Regions from separate parts of the Methylophilus sp. YYY-1 genome, predicted to be linked through region 2. Evidence: predicted binding sites of a transcription regulator. Region 2 holds the regulator's gene; the other holds the start of a gene.
What was found. Region 2 encodes sigma-54, which starts transcription at its own class of promoters, with help from an activator protein. Its sites were predicted from a motif close to TGGCACNNTTCCTGCT; they were not measured.
Positions count from the first base shown of each region.

Region 1: a site for sigma-54 is predicted at 2,880-2,895, ahead of GOC95_RS11660 (SfnB family sulfur acquisition oxidoreductase). Genes of this name have one in related genera too.

Region 1 covers NZ_WOVG01000004.1:9,480-17,574, reverse strand. The annotation lists gene GOC95_RS11665 (TonB-dependent siderophore receptor) at 1-1,442, shown strand, start outside; gene GOC95_RS11660 (SfnB family sulfur acquisition oxidoreductase) at 1,577-2,809, opposite strand; gene msuE (FMN reductase) at 3,239-3,814, shown strand; gene sfnG (dimethylsulfone monooxygenase SfnG) at 3,828-4,952, shown strand; gene GOC95_RS11645 (ABC transporter substrate-binding protein) at 4,984-6,294, shown strand; gene sfnG (dimethylsulfone monooxygenase SfnG) at 6,352-7,446, shown strand; gene GOC95_RS11635 (AMP-binding protein) at 7,470-8,095, shown strand, end outside.
Region 2 covers NZ_WOVG01000002.1:83,080-91,174, forward strand. The annotation lists gene GOC95_RS06990 (SPFH domain-containing protein) at 1-43, opposite strand, end outside; gene speD (adenosylmethionine decarboxylase) at 169-540, shown strand; gene gltA (citrate synthase) at 594-1,883, opposite strand; gene GOC95_RS07005 (anhydro-N-acetylmuramic acid kinase) at 2,067-3,182, opposite strand; gene tyrS (tyrosine--tRNA ligase) at 3,307-4,545, shown strand; gene GOC95_RS07015 (RNA polymerase factor sigma-54) at 4,591-6,135, opposite strand; gene lptB (LPS export ABC transporter ATP-binding protein) at 6,142-6,885, opposite strand; gene lptA (lipopolysaccharide transport periplasmic protein LptA) at 6,894-7,508, opposite strand; gene lptC (LPS export ABC transporter periplasmic protein LptC) at 7,567-8,095, opposite strand, start outside.

The DNA.
Region 1 (8,095 bases), on a different contig from region 2:
CGCCGTCAATCACTTTTCTGCCTTCTGACAAAACCAGTTTGACGATCATGTCGCAGTATATGAACTCGGATGCCGGGATCGTGGCTGGTGCCTTGCCTGAGCAAGGCACCTTGCTGCGCACGCCATCGGGAGAAAAATTGCCTTACAAGACCTTTGTCGGCGATAGAAAATTTAACCGGTTTGAGCAAAAGCAATGGTATGTCGGCTATCTGTTTGAGCATAGCTTCAACGACCAGTGGACCTTCAGGCAGAATGCACGCTACAGCGAGGTAGATTTGGCTTACTGGCAGGTGTTCGGCATGGGGTACACGCAGGTCAACCAGGCGAATCCTGAGGATCCTAGCAACTTCCGCTATATCACCCGCGATATGAACGGTAGCCCGGATCACATCAAAGCGTTCACCATCGATAATCAGCTGCAATGGCGGATTCAGGCGGGGGATTGGCAACATACCTTGCTGGCGGGTCTGGATTACCAAAAGGTCAGGGACCGCAATCAATTCTATTCTGGCAGTGCGCCAGATCTGGATTTGTTGGCCCCGGATACGGCACAAACCATAGTGAGGGGTGACCCTGTGCAGGATAGCAGCATCAAACTGGCGCAAACAGGTTTTTATCTGCAAGACCAGATCAAATGGGGTGCGCATTGGATTGCGACCCTCGGTGGCCGCTACGACGATGCCACCACCCAGAACGCGGAGCGTGTGGCAGGCACCAATGATCGCTTTAATGACCACAAGTTTACCAGCCGTGCAGGCTTGCTCTATTTGGCAGACAATGGCATTGCCCCTTATTTCAGCTACTCAGAGTCTTTTATACCGACGGTCACGGTCAACACGCAAACAGGCAAAGGCTTTAAACCCGAAACCGGCAAGCAGTATGAGTTTGGCGTACGCTATCAGCCGCCAGGTAGCAAGAACCGTTACAGCGCTGCCTGGTTTAATCTGGAGCGTAACAACTTTATCAGTTATGACCCCAACAGCGGCAGTCCGAGCCAGACCGGGCAGATTCAGGTGCGTGGCCTGGAGGTCGAAATACAAGCGCAGCCAATAGAAAATATGAATCTGATTACGGCCTATACGTATACGCCCAAGGTTGAAGTCACTGCCAGCAGCAATCCTGCGTTGATTGGTACGCCTTTGCTGGCCACGCCGGAAAACACGCTCGCCGTGTGGAGTGATTACCGCTTTAACAATGGATTCAAGGTGGGCTTGGGTGCGCGCTATAACGGCTCAACCCATGGCAATTTTGATTCCGCATCCGAGCGGATCCCCTCATTTACTTTATGGGATGCATTGGTCGGGTATGACCTGCCGCACTGGACGCTGGCATTGAATGCACGCAACCTCACCAACAAAGAGTATGTCGCCAATTGCGCCTCTGGCAGTTGCTACTATGGGGAACCACGGCGTGCCATGCTAACGGCGACTTACCGCTGGTAAACCTCTTGCCTTCAGCGCGGTTAACGGCCTGAGCCAATGCAAACAGCCCGACATCATGTCGGGCTGTTTTTTAATCTATGCCGCATGACTTGCAGAAGGCGCCATCGCTTATGGCGCCTTCATGGCCTTGCCGTTTAAATCCAAGGATGGCGCGGCGGTTTGACCTTGTTCAGGCTGTAGTTGCCGACGGCATGGTATTTCCAGCGCACCGGATCGTGCAGGGTATGCGTACGTGCATTGCGCCAGTGGCGGTCCAGGTTGTATTCGCCCAGGGTTGAGCGTGTGCCGGCCAGTTCAAACAACTTGCTACCCGCCAGCAAGGCGGTTTCGGTACTCAGCACTTTGGCTTCAGCTACCGCAATCGAAGCTTCTGCCACGGTGTCCTCATTCGGGTTACGTTGTGCTTCGTCTATGTATTCACCGGCACGTGCCAACAAGGCCTCGGTGGCGTGGAGGCGAATTTGCAAGTCGCCGATGTCTTTGATGGTATGCGGGTCTTCATAGCCGTGTTCCAGATCGGTATCTATCCATGGCCGTGTGTAGTTGCGTACAAAGTGCAGGGTATCTTTAAACGCCGCGCGGGCGATGCCGGTATCGACTGCCGCCTGGATAATCTGTGCAATTGGCCCCATGGTGGTCGGGCGGTCAAACGCCAGATGGTGCGGCAAGACATATTCGCTAGGCACAAAAATATTTTCCAGGATGGTCGTCCCGCTGGCGGTGGTGCGTTGGCCAAAGCTGGACCAGTCATCAATAATGGTCAGGCCTTCTGCGCCAGCGGGTACAAATGCCACCACAGTATTGTCGTGCTCATCCTTGGCAACTACAGGCACCCAGTCCGCCAGCAAAGCGCCAGACGAATAGAATTTTTTGCCGTTTAAAAAGTAGCCGCTATTGGTGGGCGTGAGCTTGGTTTTCACGTCATTGACGCTCTTGGTGCCAATCTCGGAGAACGCATTGCCAAACCGCACCCCTTGCAGCACCAACTCAAAAAAGTATTTTTTCTGAAAGTCTGAGCCATCCAGGCGCAAGCCTTCCACCATATATAAATGATTCTGTGGAATCTGGCCGACACTGGGGTCTGCCTCGGCCACGGTGGCAATCACTTCTGCCAGGGTTTTGTTGGAGACGAAGGCACCGCCGTATTCTTTCGGCACGGTAATGCCCCACAAGCCACTGCTTGAAAACAGGTCTAGCTCTTTACGTGGCAGTCGGCGTTCCTGGTCGCGCAGGGCGGCTTCTTTGGCGATTTCGCTGGCAACCTGTTTGGCGACGGTCAGGGCTTCTGCGTCACTTTTAATCAAATGCGCCGCTTGTCGCGGCAGGTTTACAGGCAAATGTGCAATCTTATTTGCTTGTGCAGTCATAGTCAGTCCTTATTCAAAAAGAGATCAATAAAGGCATGGCGAGCAGGCACCATGCGTCTGCAGTCACTGTTGCATTTAGTGTGCCAATCAATAAAGCATTGAATTTAAAGGAAAATGTAAAAATCCATCTCTGCCTCCGCCTCTATAGAAACAGTTTGCTGCTGAATGGCTGCTGTAAAAGCAGCAGCCACTGGAGGGCGGGGCGGGAGCGGACTGCAGCGTGATCGCGCAAAACTGCTGCTTTTGCAGCAGTTGATCAGCAACTAGCGCTGGAATCTAGCACCATTTAAAAAGCAGGTTTTATATTAAGTCATTGAAAAATATAAACATTATTGCCTGGCATGGATGCTGCTAATACTACTGGCAAGCAAGGTCGTCTGCGAAGCATCGTAAGCAACGACCTCCGTCATTGTTATTTCAGGAGTCATGATGAGCCGTCCATTAAAAGTCACTGCCGTTTCCGGCAGCTATAAATTACCTTCCAGAACCGCTGCACTGGTGCAGGCGATCACACAGAAGTTGGGACAGCAAATCCCGATTGATCTGCACGTGGTGGAATTAAGCGAAATTGCGGGCAGCTTGGTCGCTTCCTACGATCCCAAAGCTTTGCCAATCAACGTACAGCAAGATATCCAGGCGATTGAAACCGCCGATTTACTGGTGGTGGCTACGCCTGTGTATCGCGCCTCTTATGGAGGGTTGTTCAAGCATTTGTTTGATCTGGTCAATCTCGAAGCATTGATTGATGTGCCCGTGCTGCTGGCAGCAACCGGCGGGACTGAGCGCCATGCCTTGATCATTGATCATGAGCTGCGTCCGTTGTTTAGCTTCTTCCAGGCAGTCACGTTGCCGATCGGCGTATATGCCGTTGAAGCGGATTTTGAAAATTATCAAATCAAGAGTGAGGCGGTGAAAGCGCGCGTAGCACTGGCTGTTGAGCGTGCCTTACCGCTCCTTAAACACCGTGAGCTGGCAGAAAACGCTTCAGTCTTGGTTAACGCCTAAACGGGAGCGCCTGATGAGCCAATCACCGATTCAATTTGCTTACTGGGTTTCCAACCTGAGTGGCGGCCAGGTCGTGAGCGAAATTGCCCAGCAAACTGGCTGGAGCACCGAGTACAACATTCAGCTTGCGCAAATCGCCGAGCGCGTTGGCTTTGACTATGCGCTGACCGCTACCCGCTTTTTGGGCGGCTACAAGGCGGATGGGCAACATGAGTCTGTCATTCTGACCTCGGCCCTGTTGCAGGCGACGCAGAAGCTCAAGGTGATTGCCGCGGTATTGCCCGGCGTCTGGCCCCCTGCGCTGTTGGCCAAGCTGGGCATTACCGCCGACCACCTTTCCGGTGGCCGCTGGGCGGTGAATGTGGTTAGTGGCTGGTTCAAGGACGAGTTTACCGCTTTGGGCGAGCCCTGGCTGGATCATGACGAGCGCTATCGCCGCTCTGAAGAGTTTATCCGCGTGCTCAAGGGCTTGTGGTCGGGCGAATCGTTGACCTTTAAAGGCGATTTTTACCGCATCAATCAATTGGCTTACCAGCCAACGCCGATTCAGCGGCCACATCCACCCATTTTCCAGGGCGGGAATTCGACCGCGGCCAGGCAGATGGCGGCCCGTGTGTCGGACTGGTATTTCATGAATGGCGGTTCACCTGAAGTGTTGAAAGCACAAATTGACGAGGTGTCGGCTGAAGCTGCGAAACATGGTCGCAAGCTCAAGTTTGCCGTGAATGCCTTTGTGATTGCGCGGGAGACCGAGGCCGAGGCGAAAGCCGTGCAGGAGGAGATTGTCCGCCTGGCCAACCCAGAAGCGCTGGAAGGCTTTGCCCAAGCCGTGAAGCAAGCGGGTTTGGCGACGCAGGACCAACTGGGCATGTGGGCAAATTCGCGCAAGCAGGATTTGGTGCAACCCAATGACGGCTTTAAAACCGGGCTCATCGGTACCCGCGAACAGATTGCCGAGCGCATTGTGCAATTGCGCGAGATTGGCATCGACCTGGTGCTGGTGGGCGTACTCAACTACGACTGGGAACTGGTCGCGTTTGGTGAGCAGATCATTCCGCAGGTGCGTGCTCTTGAGAAGCAAGTGCTCGAGACAACGTCTGCGTCGCAACAGAAGATTAAAGACAGCGTAGCTGCCTGAAGGCAGCATCAAGCGCATAGGGAGAAAAAGCGTGTTTAACCGAAGTATCTATCAACTTTCTGTCGCTCTGCTGACCGCATTGAGTGCAGCCGCATTACAGGCAGCCCCTGCAGAGCAGCAGTTCAGTATTGCCGGCTACCGCATTGGGCCTTATGCCGCCGGCGGTTCTGGTCAGGCCAGCGGGCTGGAAGATTATTTGCAGTTGATCAATCTGCGAGATGGCGGAGTCAATGGCGTCAAGCTGGCATGGACCGAGTGCGAGACCGAATATGTGGTTGAACGCGGTGTCGAGTGCTACGAGCGGACCAAAAAACAAGCCACGACCTTTAACCCGTTTAGTGTGGGCATTGCTTATGGCGTGATTGAGCGCGCCACCACGGACAAGATCCCGGTGATTACGCCCAATCATGGCCGCACAGACTCCACCGATGGCCGCGTGTTTCCGTTTGTGTTCCCGGTGATTTTGAATCCCTGGAGCGAAGCGTCGGCAATCATTAATTACATCGGCAGCAAATCGGGTGGGCTGGATCAGCTCAAGGGTAAAAAAATCGTCACGCTTTACCATGGCTCGCCCTATGGCAAAGAAACCATCCCGATTTTTGCGTTGCTGGCCAAAAAATATGGCTTTGAAAATACGCAGATTGAGGTGCCGCATCCGGGCAATGACCAACAGTCGCAGTGGCTGAACATTCGGCGGATCAAACCCGATTACGTGATTTTGCGTGGCTGGGGAGTGATGAACCCTGTGGCGATCAAAACCGCCCAAAAAACCGGTTTTCCAGTCGATCACATCATTGGCAATGTCTGGAGTAACTCCGAAGAGGATGCGCAACCAGCCGGTTCTGCGGCCAAGGGCTATATCTCGGCCACCACCCATCCGTCAGGCACCGCGTTCCCTGTGCTGCAGGACATCCAGAAGTATGTGTATGCCGCAGGCAAGGGCAAGATCGAGCCGCAACGCGTCGGCAGCATTTACTACAACATGGGCGTGCTTGATGGCACTTTGCATGTGGAAGCGGTGCGGGTGGCACAGGCCAAATTTGGTCACCGCCCCCTTTCTGGGGATGAGGTGCGTTGGGGCTTTGAGCACATTGATCTTGATAAAAGCCGCCTGGAAGCTCTGGGAGCGAACGGCTTGCTGCAACCGATCAAGCTCAGTTGCAGCGATCACGAGGGTGGCGGTGCGGTGAAGTTCCAGCAGTGGGATGGTAAGCGCTGGCAAGTTATCAGCGACTGGATACAGGCCGACAGACAGCTGTTGCGGCCATTGATTGAGAAATCTGCGGCCCAGTATGCCCAAGAGCGAAAAGTCCCGATCCGGGATTGCAGCAAAGAGCTTTAATGATTCATACATTCTGAAAACGTGGGAGGCTCAGCCTCCAAAAGGAAAGGAAAATAAATGTCTACACATCAAGCAGCGATTAAATTTGCCTATTGGGTGCCTAACGTCAGTGGTGGCCTGGTGGTCAGTAACATTGAGCAGCGTACCAGTTGGGATATCGATTACAACCGCAAGCTGGCACAAATTGCCGAAAAAGCCGGATTTGAATATGCATTGAGCCAAATCCGTTTTACAGCGGGGTATGGGGCCGAGTTTCAGCATGAGTCGGTATCTTTTTCACATGCTTTGCTGGCGGCGACCACCAAACTCAAAGTGATTGCCGCGATTTTGCCTGGTCCCTGGAATCCGGTGCTGGCTGCCAAACAATTAGCCACTATTGATATTCTTACCCAGGGACGGATTGCGGTGAATATCGTCTCTGGTTGGTTCCGTGGAGAGTTTACGGCGATTGGCGAGCATTGGCTGGATCACGACGAGCGCTACCGCCGTTCGCGCGAGTTTATTGAAGCGCTCAAAGGCATTTGGACCCAGGATAACTTTACTTATAGAGGTGATTTTTACCGCTTTAGTAACTACTCACTCAAACCTAAACCTTTGCAGCAGCCACATCCTGAAATTTTCCAGGGCGGCAGCTCTCGTGCTGCGCGCGATAACGCGGCCGCGGTCTCAGACTGGTACTTCACCAACGGTAACACCGTGGAAGGGATCAAGGCCCAGGTGGACGATATCCGCGCCAAGGCGGCGGCAAATAAGCATCAGGTCAAGATCGGGGTCAATGCCTTTGTGATTGCCCGCGATACCGAAGAAGAAGCCAAAGCCGTATTGAAGGAAATCATTGATAAAGCCAACCCTGAGGCGGTCAATGCCTTTGGCCATGAAGTGAAAAATGCCGGCGCTGCCAGCCCGGAGCGTGAAGGTAACTGGGCGAAATCGAGCTTTGAAGACCTGGTGCAATATAACGATGGCTTTAAAACCAATCTGATTGGTACACCACAGCAAATTGCCGAGCGCATTGTGGCTTTGAAGGCGGTGGGCGTAGATTTAGTGTTAGCGGGCTTTTTGCACTTTCAGGAAGAGGTCGCTTATTTTGGTGAAAAAGTACTGCCACTGGTGCGTGAGCTGGAAGCTAAAACCTTGGCCAAAGCGGCTTAACTCAACCCGGCAGGAAATTGGCAATGGCAGAGACTTTACCTCACTTGCTCGCTTTGCAGGCCTTGGAGCGCCCGCATCGTGTTGCAATTCGGCATAAACAGCTGGGCCTCTGGCAGCAGGCCTCCTGGCTTGCGGTGCAAGAGGACGTCACCCGCACAGCGCACTATTTGCAGCAACACGGCTTTCGCCAGGGCGATACCTTGTTCCTGCTCAGTGAACCACGGCCAGAAGCCTTGCTGTTGTCGCTAGCTGCCCATTGGCTGGGCGGCGTGGCGGCGCCACTGGATCCGGCCTTTGCGCAACCGCAGTTACTGGATTTATTGCATACCTTGCGGCCGCAATTTGTGTTTGCCGAGGCGCAGGCGCAGGTGGATCAAGTATTGGCTGCCAAGCCGGATAGCGCCGTGGTGATTTATGCCGATGCGCGCGGCTTGGCCGGGTATCAGCATCCTGCGCTGGTTGCTTATGCGCAGATTGTGGCCACGCCTGAGACCCAGAACATTTCACCGGTGGCTGAGACTGCGGAAATCGCCTTCCGCTTTTACCGCTTAAGTGACGCCTATGCGCTGGAGTACAGCGAATTAAGCCATGCCGAACTGCTTAGAAATGGCCGCCAACTGATCAGCCAAGAGGTGCTCACAGCGCATGA
Region 2 (8,095 bases):
TGACATCAACAAATTGTTTTTTTACAAAGTCAAAAATACCCACTCTGGCTCCCTGTTTGTTTTTATTTGACTGGACATGGTTAACGCAAAATTACTATACAATGCGAATCGACCAATTATTGTAAATATACTTCAAAATAGTGATCGTTGTATTGCTTCAGTTCGTTTATGAAAAGATTCGCGCATAGTGGATTACACTTGATGGCCAATTTACATGAGGTGGATCCAGGGTTGACCTTGATGACCCGTGTAGACGACTGTCGGCACTTTTGCCGAAAAGTGGTCAGTGATGCAGGATTGACTATTGTAGGCGAGAGCTTCTATGACTTTGGTCAGGGGCAGGGTGTGACTGGTGCGCTGGTCCTTGCGGAGTCCCACTTGACGATACACACGTGGCCGGAGTCGCGTTATGTGACTTTGGATGTGTTTGTCTGCAACTATCAAGAGGACAATTCAGACAAGGCGAGCCGCGTGTTTGAGGCAGTGATCGCTGCATTCTCTCCGGGGCATGTAGATCGTTTCGAGGTGCAACGAGCATAATCCTAAAATAAAAACGCCGGAGAAATCCGGCGTTTTTATTGTGTGTTGCTATGTTAACGCTGATGCAATGGTACGAATTCCCGACGCTCAGACCCCACATACAACTGGCGAGGACGGCCAATTTTCTGTTCGGGGTCGGCGTTCATTTCACACCATTGTGAAATCCAGCCTGCAGTGCGGGCCAGGGCAAAAATCGCCGTAAACATCGAATTGGGGATGCCCATGGCGCGCATGACGATGCCGCTGTAGAAGTCCACGTTTGGATACAGTTTGCGCGAAACGAAGTATTCGTCCTCAAGCGCAATTTTTTCCAGTTCCATTGCCAGTTTGAACATCGGGTCATCGTGCAGGCCCAGTTCATTGAGCACTTCATGGCAGGTTTTGCGCATGATAGAAGCGCGGGGGTCCATGTTGCGATAAACGCGGTGACCAAAGCCCATCAGGCGGAAGCTGTCGGTTTTGTCTTTGGCGCGTTTGATAAATTCGCCGATGCGGCTGACGTCGCCGATTTCTTCCAGCATGTTAAGTGTGGCTTCGTTGGCGCCACCGTGTGAGGGGCCCCATAGCGAGGCGATGCCGGCTGCGATGCAGGCAAACGGGTTGGCGCCGCTGGAGCCGACCAGACGCACGGTAGAGGTAGAAGCGTTTTGCTCGTGATCTGCGTGCAGAATCAGAATCCGCTCAAACGCACGGGCCAGAATCGGGTTGGGCACATAGTCTTCACAGGGCGTGGCGAACATCATGTGCATAAAGTTTTCGGCGTAGCCCAATTTGTTTTTGGGATACATGAATGGCTGGCCGATGTTGTACTTATAGCTCCAGGCGGCAATGGTGGGAACTTTGGCCAGCAGGCGCATGGCAGCCACTTTACGTGATTCCGGGTCGGACACATTGTTGTTGTCTGGATAGAAAGCCGCCATGGCGCCTACGACCGCGATCATGACCGCCATCGGGTGCGCATCGCGGCGGAACCCACGAAATACATTGCTCATCTGGTCGTGCAACATGGTGTGTTCGCTGATGGTGCTCACGAACTCCTCACGTTGATTGTTATCCGGCAGTTCGCCGTGCAGCAACAGGTGCGAGACCTCAAGGAAGTCACAGTTCTCGGCCAGTTGCTCAATCGGATAGCCACGGTAGTAAAGCAGCCCTTTTTCACCATCAATAAAGGTAATGCCAGATGTACACGATGCGGTAGACATGAAGCCAGGATCAAACGTGAAATAACCATGTTTGCCCAAGCTGCGGATATCAATCACATCCGTGCCCAGTGAGCCTTTTAGTACCGGTAGCTCAATTGCGCTACTATCGTTGTCAAATGTAATGGTCGCCTTGGTAGCCATAACGTACTCAGTCTTTAATCAAGTTGGTTAAATTATACGCAATCGTTTTGTTTTATCACCGCTTGTGCGGTGACTGTCGCGGAAAAGTTAAAAAAACAATCAAAAGCCTGCACCAGATGTAATCAAGTCACTGGTGCGTTTGCACTGCTTTTGGGAATCATTGCTACGCGTCGTTGCCGGTGCTTAGTTGGGGTAAACGGCACCCAGAATGCGTGGCCCCGCCGCGCCGGTGACCGCGGCCAAATTGCCTGGCAAATGATCTACACAGCGTTGCGCCAGCCAGGCAAAGGCGACCGCTTCCACCCAGTCCACGCCAACGCCCAATTGATCCGTCAGCTGTATGGACTGGCCAGACAGTGCCTGCAGTCTATTCAGCAAGGCCAGATTATGTGCACCACCCCCACAGACGTAGACTTCCTGAGCCCCTGGGCAGAATCGCGTCAGCGCATCGGTGATGCTCACTGCTGTTAACTCAAGCAAAGTACGCGCCACATTTTGTGCACTGTCGGGGTACTGAGGCAGCAGTTGCATTAACCAGGTGTCGTTAAACAGGTCGCGTCCCGTACTTTTAGGTGTGGCCAGTGCAAAATAAGGATCGGCCAGCATGGCATTGAGCAAGTCTGGATTAATTTTCCCGCCAGCTGCCCAGTGCCCGCCCGCATCATAGGGCTGGCCTGTGTGTTGCTGCGTCCAGGCATCCATGAGCAGGTTGCCGGGTCCCGAGTCAAAGCCTGTGACTTGTCCGTGTGCTGGCAGATCACTCAAGTTGGCAATGCCGCCGATATTAATGATGACGCGATGCCTGTCTGCACTCGTAAACACCGCCTGGTGAAAGGCCGGCACTAACGGTGCACCTTGGCCGCCAGCGGCAATATCGCGACTTCTGAAGTCGCCAATGACCGTGATCCCTGTTAATTCTGCCAAGCGGGCATGGTTGCCCAATTGTATAGTGTATGCCAGTGTCGGACAGTGCCGGATGGTCTGGCCATGGCAACCGATGGCTGTCACGGCCTCGGCACGGATGTCGGCGAGCTTAAGCAGTTGCTTGACGGCTTGCGCGTAGAGTTCTGCGAGCTGGTTAGCAACCACTGCGGCCTCGTGTAACTCGTTATTGGCGGGCGTGTGCAAGGCCAGTAGACGCTGTTTAAGCGCGTCAGGGTAGGGCAGAAAATAGGTGGCCGTTTGTGTCAGTTGCTCGCCCCGTTGCGAGGTGAGCACGGCATCCACCCCGTCCAGGCTGGTACCGGACATCAGTCCAATAAACAAACGTGGCTGGGAGCGATCGGCAGAAACTTGCATGGGTGTCATTTTAACACTGCTCCAGCCGCGCTTACAGAAATGCATGGGATTACGTTAAAATAGCTGTTTTACTTATTTGAGACGGTGCCATCAGTGCGCATCGTTGTATTTGACGGATACCCGCATGACCGATACCAAACAACCCTCATCTGAAGTGCCAGCATTGAGCCCAGAAATTGCCAAGGCGTTGGCCATTATCAAGCGTGGCGCAGATGAGTTACTGATAGAGCAGGAGCTGGTCGAGAAACTGAAAACAGGCAAGCCGTTACGTGTGAAAGCAGGCTTTGACCCTACCGCGCCCGACTTGCACCTGGGTCATACCGTCCTCATTAATAAATTGCGCCAGTTGCAGGACCTGGGCCATCAGATTTTATTCCTGATCGGTGACTTTACCGGCATGATTGGTGACCCGACTGGCAAAAGCGCCACCCGTCCACCCTTAACCGTGGAGCAGGTCAAGGCCAACGCCGATACCTATGCTGCACAAGTCTTCAAAATTCTGGATCCCACCAAAACCGAGATTGTCTTTAACTCCAACTGGTTAAGTGAACTTGGCGCGGCGGGGATGATTAAACTGGCTGCCAGCCATACCGTGGCCCGCATGCTGGAGCGCGATGACTTCTCCAAACGCTTCAAGGGTAATCAACCGATTGCGATTCACGAGTTTCTGTACCCGTTACTGCAAGGATATGATTCGGTCGCCCTGCAAGCGGATCTTGAGCTCGGTGGTACCGACCAGAAGTTTAACCTGCTCATGGGGCGTGAGTTGCAAAAGCAGGCCGGCCAGTCGCAGCAATGTGTGCTGATGATGCCGTTGCTGGAAGGGTTGGATGGCGTCAATAAAATGTCTAAATCACTCGGTAACTACATTGGCATTAGCGAGGCGCCAGAGACTATTTTTGCCAAGATCATGTCGATTTCAGATGAACTGATGTGGCGCTATATTGATTTGCTGTCTTTTGCGACGCTGGAAACCATTGCCGAATGGAAGGCGCAAGTCGCCAGCGGTGAAAATCCCCGCAATATCAAGGTCGGCTTTGCCCAAGAAATTGTGGCGCGTTTCCATGGTCAAGCCGCGGCTGAAAAAGCCTTGCAGGACTTCCAGACCCGTGCCAAAGGCGGCATCCCGGATGACGTGCCCGAAGTTGAAGTGACCATTGAAGGCGAGAGCATCGGCATTAGCCAATTGTTGAAACAGGCGGGCCTGGTCGAAAGCACCAGTGAAGCCATGCGCGCAGTGCAGCAAGGCGGCGTCAAGCTCGACAGCGTCAAGGTGGATGATAAGAATCTGCCTTTGACAAAAGGTGTGACAGTGATCGCACAGGTGGGTAAACGTAAATTTGCCAAGATCACAATCAGGTGATTTGAGCTGAGAAACAAAAAAGGCCGCATCTGCGGCCTTTTTTGTTTAGAGCGTTTTGCGCAAGTTCGCGGGAGGAATATTCAGGGACTCGCGATATTTGGCTATGGTACGGCGGGCAACGACGATACCTTGTTGTGCCAGTGTGTCGGTGATCTGGTTGTCCGACAAAGGCTTTTTCGGGTTTTCTTCGGCCACCATTTGCTTGATCAAGGCGCGGATAGCGGTGGCAGAGCAGGAGCCGCCTGCATCTGTGGCCACCGAGCTGCCAAAGAAGTATTTGAGTTCATAGACGCCACGCGGTGTGAGCATATACTTATGTGTGGTGACGCGGGAAACTGTGCTTTCATGCAAGTCGAGTTCTTCGGCGATTTCACGAAGCACCAGTGGCCGCATGGCAATTTCACCATGTTCAAAGAAGTTGCGCTGGCGATCTACAATGGCTTGTGACACGCGCAAAATGGTCGAGAAGCGCTGCTGGATATTTTTAATCATCCACTTGGCTTCCTGCATCTGGCTTTGCAGGTATTGGCCTGAACTCTCGCGGTTGCGCTTGAGGATGTCCGCATACATCTGGTTGATGCGCAGTTTGGGGATCACGCCATCATTTAAAGAGGCGACCCAAATGCCCTTGATTTTTTTAACCACCACATCGTGCTGGATAAAGTGATCGTGACTAAAGCTGGAAAACTCGCTGCCGGGTCTGGGGTTTTGCTGGCGGATCAGGTGCTGCGCCGCCTTGAGTACCGCTTCATCGCAACCAAGCACCTTGCGCAGTTTGACAAAGTCTTTGTTGGCAAGCAGCGCCAGGTGGTCTTTGGCAATGGCAATGGCGGTTTGCAAGTGTGGCGTTTCTTGCGGCAAACGCGTCAGTTGCAAGAGCAGGCACTCGCGTAAATCGCGCGCACCTACGCCTACAGGGTCCAGATTCTGGATCAGCTTGAGGGCGGTTTCCAGTTCCAGCAGCTCGACCTCAAGTTCGAGTGGCAAGTGCTCCACAATCTCCTGCAGATCTTGCTCCAGATAGCCATCATCAGTGATGCTATCCAGTAGCAGTTTGACCAGGCTCATGTCACGTTGCGATAAATGTGCCAGTTGTATCTGATCAATCAGATGCTCGCGCAAACTGATGCTGGTGGTTTCCTGTCTGGAAAAGTCACTGTCTTCGTCTTCCTGATGATTGCGTCCGGCTTCGTCCCAGTTGCTGGTGCTGCCAAACTCTTCATAATCATCTTCAAACTCTGGCGGCGTGAATTCCTCGTTTAAATTGGGCAGGTCGCTCTCGCTCCCGCCCAGCTCATCGTGCAAGTCTTCACGCAGACTTTCTGCCGGTGCGGTGATCTCTTGCTGCGTTGCCATGTCAAACGAGCTGGCATCTGTCGGCTCAGCTTCTACAGTGGGGGGAGGCGGTGTGTTATCTTCAAACTCGCCTTCTTCACCGTCTGACATTTCCAGTAACGGGTTTTCCTGCAGGATGGTTTCCAGTTCCTGGTTCAGTTCCAGCGTGGAAAGTTGCAGCAAACGGATCGATTGCTGCAGCTGCGGCGTCAGCGCCAGATTTTGCGAAATACGTAATTGCAGGTTCTGTTTCATGACGGATTACAGCCTAAAATTCTTGCCCAGATACACTTCACGCACACCTTCATTCTGAATGATTTCATCGGGCGTGCCTGCTGCAAACACAGCGCCTTCATTGACAATATAAGCGCGGTCACAGATATCCAGCGTTTCGCGCACATTGTGGTCGGTGATTAAAATACCAATATTCTGACTGCTCAGGTAGCGGATGATTTTCTGGATTTCGATCACCGCAATCGGATCAATCCCGGCGAACGGTTCATCCAGCAAAATAAATTTAGGGTCAGTGGCCAGGCAGCGCGCAATTTCAACGCGTCGACGTTCGCCACCAGACAAGCTGACGGCCTGACTGTTGCGGATGTGCTGGATATGCAATTGATCCAGCAAGGATTCAAGCCTCGCCTCACGTTGCTCTTCCGTATAGGGACGGGTTTCAAGAATGGCGAGGATGTTGTCGGTTACGCTGAGCTTGCGGAAAATGGATGCTTCTTGGGGCAGATAAGCCAAGCCCATGCGCGCGCGCTCATGCATGGGCGCGCGGCTCACGTCGGCGCCATTCAGCGTAATGTTGCCTTCATCCAGCGCAACCAACCCGACAATCATGTAAAAGCTGGTGGTTTTGCCTGCCCCGTTGGGACCCAGCAAGCCGATCACTTCGCCACTGCGTAACTCAAGCGTCGTGTTTTTGACGACGGTACGGCCCTGATAGGTTTTTTTCAGGCGGTTAACCTGCAAATGGTTCTGATCTGCTGCCATGGTTTCCATCTTTATGCTTACTCTTTGCCTTGCTCACCAGTGTTTTCGGCAGGGGCAGGTTCGACCTTGAGTTGCAAGGAGCGATTCATCCGTAACCCCTGTTGAGAGGTTGGCTTGTTGTCAATGACAGGCGGTGTGGTTTTATTTTTAGGCTGTATGGTGGCCTTGACGCGGCTGCCAGCCGTCCCGTTCGGGTTGGCTTTGGTGCCGCCAATCACCTCGGCATACTCGGCGTTAGCGTCGTAGCTGATATAGTCCCCGGTCACGATGTCTTCACCACGTTTAACCCAGGCATTGGTATACAGTTGCACTTTATCCATGCGGGCGTTGTATTCGATACGTTGACCACTGCCTTGCATCCACTCGTCTTTACCGGTACGTTTTTGTTTGAACGTGGTGGGGTTGCCGGTACAGGTGCTATGTTGAAAGCCGTCCTGATCCTCGCGTACGATCATTTTGTCCGCCTTGATTTGCAAAGTGCCCTGATTAAGAATCACGTTGCCCGTGTAGATACTGATTTTTTTAGCATCGTTCACGGTCACGGTATCCGCTTCAAGCTCTATCGGTTGATCTCGGTCAGATTCTTCGGCTAGCACACTCAGCGGCATGGACAATAGCGCCCATACGCTCATGCAGATCGCTAAAAATAAGGGCTTGTGCGTGTTCAACTCATTTCTCCATAATCAACGGTCATTGGCGTTCTGTGTTTGACGCCTGGGCCGGGCTTGCCAAATTGCTGGCGACGGGTGGACGCTCATAATGCACATGCACCCGGTTAAACAATTGCATGGTATCAGCCCGGTTATCAAAACGCATGCCCGTGCCTGTAATCACTGTCGCCGGTTTTTGGCGGATGATCACCGGCTGGTCTGTGTGTGCCACCTCGGTATCCGGCTCCAGCCAAAGCCGCTCGGTTTGCATTTGTGTTTCTGGCTTGGTGGCAGAGGCTTGGCGGATCACCTTGACCTGATTGCTAAACTCCACCAGTTTACCATTGGCGGAAACACGTCCTTGCTGACCATAAATTTGCGTGTAAGGCTTGTTCAGGCCAAACTGGGTAAAGCGTGGCCGCTGCAATTCTGCATAGTCATTGGCAGGAAAGTGGCGCATTTTTGCAGCCGCCAGCACATATTTGGTATTGCCGGACGCATCCGTGCGGGTACTCACAAAGTTGTACAACATGTAGTCCGGCGCTTGGCGATTAAGTATGTTCATTTTG